3 regions of the Photobacterium sp. TY1-4 genome follow, and region 1 is predicted to be linked to each of the others. Evidence: predicted binding sites of a transcription regulator. Region 1 holds the regulator's gene; each other region holds the start of a gene.
What was found. Region 1 encodes PurR, which represses purine synthesis genes. Its sites were predicted from a motif close to TNANGNAAACGTTTNCNTNA; they were not measured.
Positions count from the first base shown of each region.

Region 2: glyA (serine hydroxymethyltransferase) is a predicted target of PurR. The motif match lies at 1,713-1,732, and genes of this name have one in related genera.
Region 3: NH461_RS04035 (formate--tetrahydrofolate ligase) is a predicted target of PurR. The motif match lies at 1,633-1,652, and genes of this name have one in related genera.

Region 1 covers NZ_CP099734.1:1,487,790-1,491,073, forward strand. Annotated here, with positions in the region: gene NH461_RS07015 (TfoX/Sxy family DNA transformation protein) at 283-876, opposite strand; cyclic di-GMP riboswitch class I at 1,004-1,109, opposite strand; gene purR (HTH-type transcriptional repressor PurR) at 1,386-2,393, opposite strand; gene NH461_RS07025 (heme ABC transporter ATP-binding protein) at 2,866-3,284, opposite strand, start outside.
Region 2 covers NZ_CP099734.1:2,740,470-2,743,753, forward strand. Annotated here, with positions in the region: gene nrdR (transcriptional regulator NrdR) at 1-152, opposite strand, end outside; gene glyA (serine hydroxymethyltransferase) at 332-1,582, opposite strand; gene NH461_RS12865 (YitT family protein) at 2,093-2,704, shown strand; gene glnB (nitrogen regulatory protein P-II) at 2,791-3,129, opposite strand; gene NH461_RS12875 (hypothetical protein) at 3,254-3,284, opposite strand, start outside.
Region 3 covers NZ_CP099734.1:801,116-804,399, forward strand. Annotated here, with positions in the region: gene NH461_RS04035 (formate--tetrahydrofolate ligase) at 1-1,570, opposite strand, end outside; gene focA (formate transporter FocA) at 1,782-3,257, opposite strand.

The sequences.
Region 1 (3,284 bases):
AGGTCGCAAGGGATGAAAACCCTGTTGATGAATTTGTGAACAGCTTTGGGAGTGGTGTCAATCTTTGTCATTTCTTAACAGAAAAATGTCTTTCGGTTGGTACAAATTTGACAGGGCGCAGGGCATATAAATACTCCCCGTGGCGACCGACATTGAACCGCGTAGTTTGCTTCTTAAATGCTTGTTCAGGTCAGGGATGGCTTGGTTAAGGGATGGGAAGCGAAGCATGAAATAAAAAAAGAGGCGCAAGCCGCCTCTTTTTCACAATGAATCGGGAAGGGTTCAGCCGTTGAGTTTTGACAACAGCTCGGAACGACGCTGCGGTGGAATGACGGACCAGTGACGTCCGCTCACCGCGCCTTCCAGCGCCCAGAGCAAGTCGATACTGACCGTTTCCTGATGCGTTTCCTGCAGAGCTTTATAAGCGTTTAATGCACCGGCTTCGTAGAGTTCGTCGACGGTACAAATCCCTGCTTTTTTCAGCATTCGTTCGTTGGCTAAACGTAGGTTCGGCAAATCCTTGATACGGCTCGGGCCGGTCTGGCTTTTCTTTTCCTTGTCCTGTTTAGCAGCCTCAAAAGATTGTTTGGCGTGTTCGATAATTTGCTCTGGCGCATCCCACCACTCCTCAGGAATTGCGAAGTGTTTGGTGACGACCGGAAATCCACGCTTTTTGTAAACGTATGGGCTGAGTCCTGCTTGTTTAAATTGTTCTTCGTTTTCGGCATTGGCACGCAGGTGAAGTTTGTCGTTAACCACTAACGCAAACATGGTTTCGCCTGAGAAAATCCCAAAACCACCAAACATTGAACGTGATTTTACATTTTCAAAACATTGAAACAGTCGAAGAGAATCTTTAAGTACTGGTTTGTCCATGCTTCTTACTCGGTGAAAAATTTCTCGAGTCACCTAACAACAGAGCGAGGATTCAGATTAGCAAATTACGAAGAAAAGCAATGTCAGGGATTTGTCAGGATTCTGAACATGACTTCTTGCTACATCCATCGGCAACCCCGCTACCATAAGTCCACTTAGTTATTGATAAATAAGTAACTCTTAGGCCGGAGGCTTTGCGTCCCATTCTTTAGAATGGTTTGCCTTGTTCGTGACATAAACAAGCATATCTCAGAAGATATTTTTGAACTTGGTCCCATTTTTAAAAATGTGATATTGCTCCCACAAATAGATCCTAAAGCCTGCTAGCAAAAATTTAAAACTTATTAAATTTTGAACAAGTTGGTCGGGATTGGGCCAGATTTAACACGTTATGGGTCTTGATAAATTCGGGATGTAAATCTGTGGTCAGAGGATGGTCAAAATTGCAACAAAAAACCGATAGCAAGCTATCGGTTTTTTTGAAAAGAAAAATTGAAGTGTTTATGAAATCAGATGTTTAGGTTCTTGACTGATTTTCTCACGACCAATTCGGGCGCCATTTCAAAGATCCGGCGTTCATGTTGTTTGTCTTTCACCCGTGCCATCAGGATTTCAATGGCTTTCTTACCCAACCGTTGTTTCGGCTGGTGGATGGTGGTGAGCGGTGGTGAGAAGTACGGCGCTAGATCGATATTGTCATAACCGATGATGGAGATATCATCCGGCACGCGCAGACCCGCTTGCTCAAACGTACTGATCAGCGCCATTGCCATAATGTCGTTAAAGCAGAAAATCGCGGTCGGGCGCTCTTCCATGGCGATGAACTGCTTGGCAGCCGCCACGGCAGATTCACACTCAAAATCGCCTTCAATCAGCCAGTCCGGATTGACGCTCAAATTGGCTTCAGCCATGGCTTTGTGGAAGCCTTTGAGGCGCTCACGGCAGGTCAGTTTTTCACTGTGTCCGGTCAGGCAGCCAATTTTCTGGTGGCCGTGTTCAATAAAGTATTTGGTCGCGACATAGCCACCCAATTCCGCATTGTCCTGGATTTTGTCGGTGTGCGGGCTCTCCGGACCCCAGTCCATGACCACCATCGGCAGATCTTTCTGGCGCTCGAGCAGGGCCAGCAGTTTATCGTCCAGATCGGAACACATCACCAGTAATCCGTCGACCCGCTTTTCAGCCAGCATGCGCAGATAGTCACGTTGCTTTTCCAGGTTCCCTTCGGTGTTACACAGGATCAGCGTGTAGCCTTCGCCATAACAATATTCTTCAACCCCATGTACAACTTCGGCAAAGAACGGGTTGGTTGATTTGGTCACCAGCATGCCGATGGTCCGGGTGGTGTTACATTTCAGGCTTCGCGCCACAGCGCTCGGGGCATAGTTGAGCTCATCCACGGCGGCCAGCACTTTCTTCTGGGTTGCTTCTGCAACAAACCGGGTTTTATTGATCACGTGAGACACTGTTGTGGTTGAAACACCTGCCAAACGTGCAACATCTTTAATCGTTGCCATACTTATTCTTCTAATAATTCAAAGCGGGCTTGGGCCCATTTCTCTTCATTGATCTGAACAGCATTCAACAGCCGTGCACCAAACTGAATAAGTATCTGGTTTGCTTCTTGGAGTCAGGCCAGATACTTGTTCAGTTTGGCATGATGATCTGCGTTCACAGGGATCATCATGCTGTTTCATACTGCGTATAAAACGTCAAAAAGCCGCTTCTCTTCCGAGCGGCTTTCTTGTTCTTCTCGCCTTTCAGGCGTTGCATTGTGTAATCGCTTGCGATCACATTCTACTGAGTGTAGCGCACAGTGCAACGTTTCTGTATCGCAAGGTAGTAATTCTTGATAGATATCAACAAACTCACTGCAAATTTTCTCAAATTGGATGCATATCTGGTGGTGTTCTTTATGTCGGCCATCGCTTCTCCCGGAGGAAAACCGGGAGAATCGTGCTGGGGATGGTGCAGGTTAGGCAGGTTTCCTTATCCTGCGGGCAATACGACCGGGAAATCCTGGGTCGGATGTTTGCTGACGTGGACCGGCCAGCCATAGACCTGCTGGATGATGTCGGGGGTTAACGCCTGCCATGGCGTGCCATCAGCCTGCACTTTGCCTTGATTGATGATCACTAACCGATCGGCATATTGGGCGGCCAGATTGAGATCATGGATCACCACAATCACAGCCGCACCGGCCCGGGCCAGCTCCCGGGCCACTTGTAAGGTCCGGTGCTGATGCGCGAGATCCAGGGCAGAAGTCGGTTCATCAAGCATCAGGATACATTGCTCACCCGCCTGGCTGAGTTGCGTCAGCACCCGGGCTAGGTGAACCCGCTGTTTTTCACCACCGGACAGGGTGGGGTATAGGCGGTCCTGAAGTGCCAGGACATCGACCCGGCTCA
Region 2 (3,284 bases), 1.3 Mb from region 1:
ACCCGGGGCATCACTAATTCTGCCGTCTCAAACGTCGTGTAACGCTCATTACAGGCCAGACACTGACGACGGCGACGGACTTGATGACCGTCTGCCACCAGACGGGAATCGATTACTTTGGTGTCATTTGCACCGCAAAAAGGACAATGCATCTTGCCTCCTCATACTCGTCGCCTCAGTGTAACCCATTTCTCGCCGCTATTGAGCTTTCGGGCCGGGTTTTTCTTATGATTCTGGCAGATAAAACAAAACGGCACCTGAATCAGGTGCCGTTTGCTTTCACTTGCGTTCTGCCGCCCGGGTCGCGCTGCGTCGGGCGAGCACCGCCGCATTAGGCGTAGACTGGCAGGCGCTGACAGATCTCCAGCACTTTCGCCTTGGTCGCTTCAATCACAGCAGGATTGTTCACGTCGTCCAGGATGTCACAGATCCAGCCAGCCAGTTGCTTGGCATCTTCCGCGGTGAAGCCACGACGGGTGATCGCCGGTGTGCCCAGACGAATGCCTGAGGTGACAAACGGGCTGCGCGGATCGTTCGGCACGCTGTTCTTGTTCACGGTGATGTTGGCCGCGCCCAGTGCTGCGTCCGCTTCTTTCCCGGTGATGCCTTTGTCGATCAGATCAACCAGGAACAGGTGGTTTTCGGTGCTGCCGGAAACAATCTTGTAGCCACGCTCCAGGAACTCACCGACCATCGCCTTGGCGTTCTCAACCACGCGCGCCTGGTATTCTTTGAATTCTGGTTCCATCGCTTCTTTGAAGGCCACCGCTTTGGCTGCAATCACGTGCATCAGCGGACCGCCCTGCGCGCCCGGGAACACGGCTGAGTTCAGCTTCTTGTACAGATCTTCGCCGCCGTTCGACAGGATCAGACCGCCGCGAGGACCGGCCAGTGTTTTGTGCGTTGTGGTGGTGACCACGTGTGCGTGCGGTACCGGGTTCGGATAAACGCCCGCTGCGATCAGGCCCGCCACGTGTGCCATATCGACAAACAGGTAAGCACCCACTTTGTCTGCGATTTCACGCATGCGTTTCCAGTCAACGACCTGTGAGTAGGCAGAGAAACCACCGATGATCATTTTCGGCTGGTGCTCAACCGCCAGGGCTTCCATTTCTTCGTAGTCGATTTTGCCCGCTTCATCGATGCCGTAAGGCACGATGTTGTACAGACGGCCGGAGAAGTTTACCGGAGAACCGTGGGTCAGGTGACCACCGTGCGCCAGGCTCATACCCAGCACGGTATCCCCGGCATTCAGCAAGGCCATGTACACCGCGTTATTAGCTTGTGAGCCGGAATGCGGCTGAACGTTGGCATACTCGGCACCGAATAGCTGGCAAGCACGGTCGATCGCCAGTTGCTCCGCTTTATCCACGTACTCACAACCGCCGTAGTAACGCTTACCCGGGTAACCTTCGGCATATTTGTTGGTCAGCTGAGAACCTTGTGCTTCCATTACACGCGGGCTGGTGTAGTTTTCAGAGGCAATTAACTCGATGTGCTCTTCCTGACGCGCAGTCTCTTCCTGAATAGCTGCAAAAAGTTCTGCGTCATAATCGGCAATATTCATGTCGCGCTTTAGCATCTGTATCTCCTGACTCAGATTGTTCTCATACACACCCGCAGAAGCACCAAAAAAACCGTTCTGTCTGCGAATGAATGGTAAACCGTAATTTTCGGTGAACATTGAAAAAACATGAGGCCAGGCACCGCCTGAACGCAAACGTTTTCGTCACCTTGGTACATAGCGCTGTATTTTACAGAATTTGATCCGGATCAGATAGTCCTGATTGCCCTTTTTCTTACGATTTCTACATGTTTATTTTCCATGCCTGCATGAATTCCTTTCATCTTGATGAAGCCATCATCAGCGCTCTTTAGTTTATCATCTCTATTTTGCAAGAAATTTATGAAATTAATAGTTTACAAAGTTGTACAAATTTAATGACACAGCTGAGTTGGCCATTTCCGCGACCGACTTCTCGTTTTGCGGCCTGACCCAGTATGATTGCCGCCAGCAAGCATCTTCCGATCCCACCGTTCTGATCATCGGTCACGACGCTCGGATCGGGTCAGAAACAAGGAGTCTGATTTTTTGAGCGGTTATCATCATTCCCATAAAGAGAACATCATTGCGATCCTGACCGGCACCTTTGTCGTCGCCCAGGGCGTGTTCTTTCTTCAGCAAGCCCATTTGCTGACCGGCGGCACCACAGGTCTTGCCCTTTTGCTCAGCCAGTTTATCGGCCTGTCGTTCGGCCAGCTGTATTTTCTGCTCAATACTCCGTTCTACCTGATGGCCTGGTTCCGGATGAGCCGCAGTTTTGCCGTCACCAGCATTATCTCCGGCGGTCTGGTCTCGGTGATCACCGACCATATGCACTACGTGCTGGAAATCAGCCGGCTGGAGCCGCTGTACTGCGCGATGATCGGCGGACTGCTGATGGGACTGGGGATGCTGATCCTGTTTCGCCATCAGACCAGCCTGGGCGGATTCAATGTGCTGGTCCTCTATTTACAGGAAAAGTTCGGCTGGTCGGCCGGCAAACTGCAGATGGGGATCGACCTCTGTATCCTGATCGCCTCCTACTTCCTGGTCAGCCCGATGACCCTGGCGCTGTCTGTGCTGGGTGCGGTGATGCTGAACCTGGTGCTGGCGATGAACCACAAGCCCGGACGCTACAGCGGCTCGGCGATTGCCGGCTAGTTGTCATACTGCAACGGCGCGGATCAAAAAAGGCTTGCCCACCCGGCAAGCCTTTTTCATCACTTTCGGCAACGACGCAAGGCGTCTTAGATAGCGTCTTCGTCTTCTTCGCCGGTGCGGATCCGCACCACACGCTCAACATCGAACATAAAGATCTTGCCGTCACCGATCTTACCGGTTTGCGCCGTCTCGATAATGGTCTCGATGCATTGCTCCGCGACATCATCCGCCACCACGATTTCCAGCTTCACTTTCGGTAGGAAATCAACCATATACTCGGCGCCACGATACAGCTCCGTGTGCCCTTTCTGGCGCCCAAAGCCCTTGACTTCCGACACCGTCATCCCGGTGATGCCGACTTCTGCAAGCGCTTCTCGAACATCATCAAGCTTAAACGGCTTAATAACGGCTTCAATTTTCTTCATCTTTCCTCGTCCTATGCTGAGCAGAGGTCATCAACGCACAGTCTGCGCCAATTGCCTGATTAATCATGGCTGTATTATCACAGATCTGGCCGGTTAATACCAAATCCGGCGATGCAACAAACGGTTAATACCGCAGATCATGGGTCTCCATCATC
Region 3 (3,284 bases), 690 kb from region 1:
CATGACTGATTGAGAGCGGGGTTTTGGCGATGCAAACGGCCAACCCATCGTGACCCTGCTGCTTGAGCGCAACCAGCTGCGCTTTGGCTTGCTCAGACAATTCCACCCCCTGGCCGCCGTAGCCGACTTCGGCCAGGATCATTAGTTTTTCTTCCAGACTCTGCGCCGGATGGTACAGCGGCTTGAAATCGGTCGGCTGTCGGCAGGCCCGCACCACGGCTTCGGCCAATTCAATCGCGCCCTCTCCGCCCCGGGCAAAGGCATGGCTGAGCGCCAGTTCGACGGTGGTGGCGAAATCTTCGGCCTGGATCATTTCTGCCAGTTGGGCCAGCTCTTGGTCGCTGTCCTGCGGGAAGCAGTTGATGGCAACCACCACCGGCACCCCGTACCGGGCAGCGTTTTCGATGTGCCATTTGAGGTTGGCAAATCCGGCGTGCAGCGCATCGGCGTCCGGCTCGAACAGTGATGGCGGCAGGGACTGGCCGGGACGCAGGTCATAATGGCCGGAATTGGCTTTGAGGCCGCGCAGGGTGGCTACTACCACGGCGCAGTCCGGGCCACGGTCGGCTTGTTGAGCCTTGATATTACAGGCTTTCTCAAATCCCATATCGGAGCCGAACCCGCCTTCAGTGATCGTGTAGTCACTGAGCTTGAGCGCAATGCGATCGGCGATGATCGATGAGTTGCCGTGGGCAATATTGGCAAACGGTCCGGCATGGATCAGCGTCGGCACGCCTTCCAGCGTCTGCATCAGGGTCGGTTCGATGGCTTCGCGCAAGGTCACGGCCATCGCCCCGGCGACCTGGAGATCCTCGGCGGTGACCGGGGTACATTCCCGCGTGTAGGCCAGCACAATGCGGCCCAGGCGACGGCGCATGTCGGCCAGATCGCTCGACAGGGCAAGAATCGCCATCAGCTCGGAGGCCGCTGAGATATCAAAGCCGTCATTGCGGGCAATCCCGTTGCTGGTTTTGCCCGGTTCATTGTTGCCGATGGTGATCATCCGCAGGGCGCGATCATTCTGATCCATGACCCGCTTCCAGGTGATGCGGTTGAGGTCGATGTTCAGGGCCGCTAGGCCGGTCCGGGCTTCAAATGCTTCACTGCCGAGCCGTTGCTCATGGTAGATCCGGGCATCGAGTGCCGCCGCCGCCAGGTTATGCGCGGCGGTGACCGCGTGAATATCGCCGGTCAGGTGCAGGTTCAGCTGTTCCATCGGGGCGACCTGGCTGTAGCCGCCGCCGGCTGCGCCGCCTTTGACCCCGAAGACCGGTCCCATTGACGGCTGCCGGATACAGGCCATGACACTCTGCCCCAACTTGGCCAGACCCTGGGCCAGACCGATGGTGGTGACGGTTTTGCCTTCCCCGAGCGGGGTCGGGGTAATCGCGGTGACGGCGATCAGCTTGCCTTCGGGGCGATCGGCGAGGCGCTTGAGCACGGCGGGTTTCACCTTGGCTTTCAGGGGGCCTTGTGGGGTGAGGTCATCGGGCAGAAAGCCGGCCTGACGGGCCAGGTGTTCAATCGGGAGCAGGGCCGTGTCACGGCAGATTTGAATATCACTTTTCATGGGGCGGTCAGGACCTCGCGATGCAATGACAGCGAATATCGGGCTGTCAGTCTAAATTACAGTTATGCAAACGTTTGCTCTTGGTCGGCGCCGCAATCATATCATGTGCTGTGATAATTTCTTGGATAATCATCCTGCTCGGGGGCGGGAGTGTGAGCAGTCGTCGGATTTGGCGGGAAAATGCCTGCCAGCGAACTGGCAGGCAGGGGGATCAGGCCAGCTCGCGGCCGTCGGCAGCAGTGTCTTGCTCAATTGCGGTCACGGCCACGGTTTGACCATAGACCGGGCGCAGGGCTCGCATGACGTCCTGGCGGCTGATCATACCGACCAGTTTGTTGTCTTCTACCACCGGGAACTGGTGCGGCCGGGTGATCACCATAGTGCGGGCGCGCTCGCTCAGTGACTGGGTGGTGAGCTGGGTGGCGATACCGCCGCTGGTGACCGGGTAGAGAATATTTTTATCAATACTCATGTACTCGGCAATTTCCACAATGGCATTGTCCGGGCTGACGGTCTGGATCTCGTGTTTCATCAGATCCTGCACCTTGCGCTCCGGATCCGGCATGTAATCGTTGAGCCAGAGATCGATCAGGCTGTCATGCATCGAGAAGTAACCCACCAGACGCTGATCTTGGGTCAGCACCGGGGCACCGGTCAACTGGGCCGCGAAGAGCCGATCCAGGGCGTCGGCAACCGGCATCCCCGGGTGCAGCGTGACGTCGGCCGGGCGCATGAAGTCGTTCACAAGTAGGTTTTCCTGCAGCATAGTATTTTCCATATTCCGTGTTGAAGTCGTTGAAAAGTCAGGGTGAATCAGGGTTGCCGTCGGCAGTGCCTCGAGCGGGGCGCGGTAAATGGTCCAGTAGCCGAGGCCGACCAGGACGCCGCCGCCGACGATATTGCCCAGGGTGACCGGGATCAGGTTGGCAAAGATGAAGTTGCGGAAGGTCAGATCAGCATATTGGCTAGGGTCAACGCCCAGTTCCAGCCAGAACGTGTCCGGGGCCAGGTGCTGAATGGTGATCCCGAGCGGTACCATGAACATGTTGGCGACGCTGTGCTCAAAGCCGGTGCTGACAAACATCGCGACGGGAAGGATCACCATCGCCATCTTGGTCATCATGTTGGTCGAGCAGAAGGTCATCCAGACCGCCAGACAAACCAGCAGGTTACACAGCACCCCCAGGGCAAACGCCTGCATCGGCTGGTGGTGCAGCTTGTGCTGGGCGACATTGAGTGCATTAAGGCCCCACTGGCCACCGTCGAGCTGATACAGCCCGGCTATGGAGACCAGGACCAGCAGCAGCATGGCGCCGAGGAAGTTCCCCGCATACACCTTGCCCCAAGTGCCCAGCATCTGCCGCGGGCTGATCTGACGGTTGGCACAGGCAATGGCCGACAGCACGGTGCTGGTAAACAGCTCGCCGCCGCAAATCACCACCAGGATCAGACCCAGGCTGAATGCCACACCGCCGAGCAGGCGATTCAGCCCCCAGCTCAGATTGCTGCCGCCGGTGGTGACGGTGAGGTAGAATACGAATGCCAGGCCGATGAAGACACCGGCCGTGACGGCCAGCGCAACCGTGGTCCGGGTCGGCTTGGTGGCTTTCCCCACGGCGTAAATTTCCGCCTGCTTCATCATTTCCTTGGGATTGAATTCACCGGACGCAGAAGAAGACGTAGCCAAAGCCATAGGCCATTCCTCCTGTGTGAC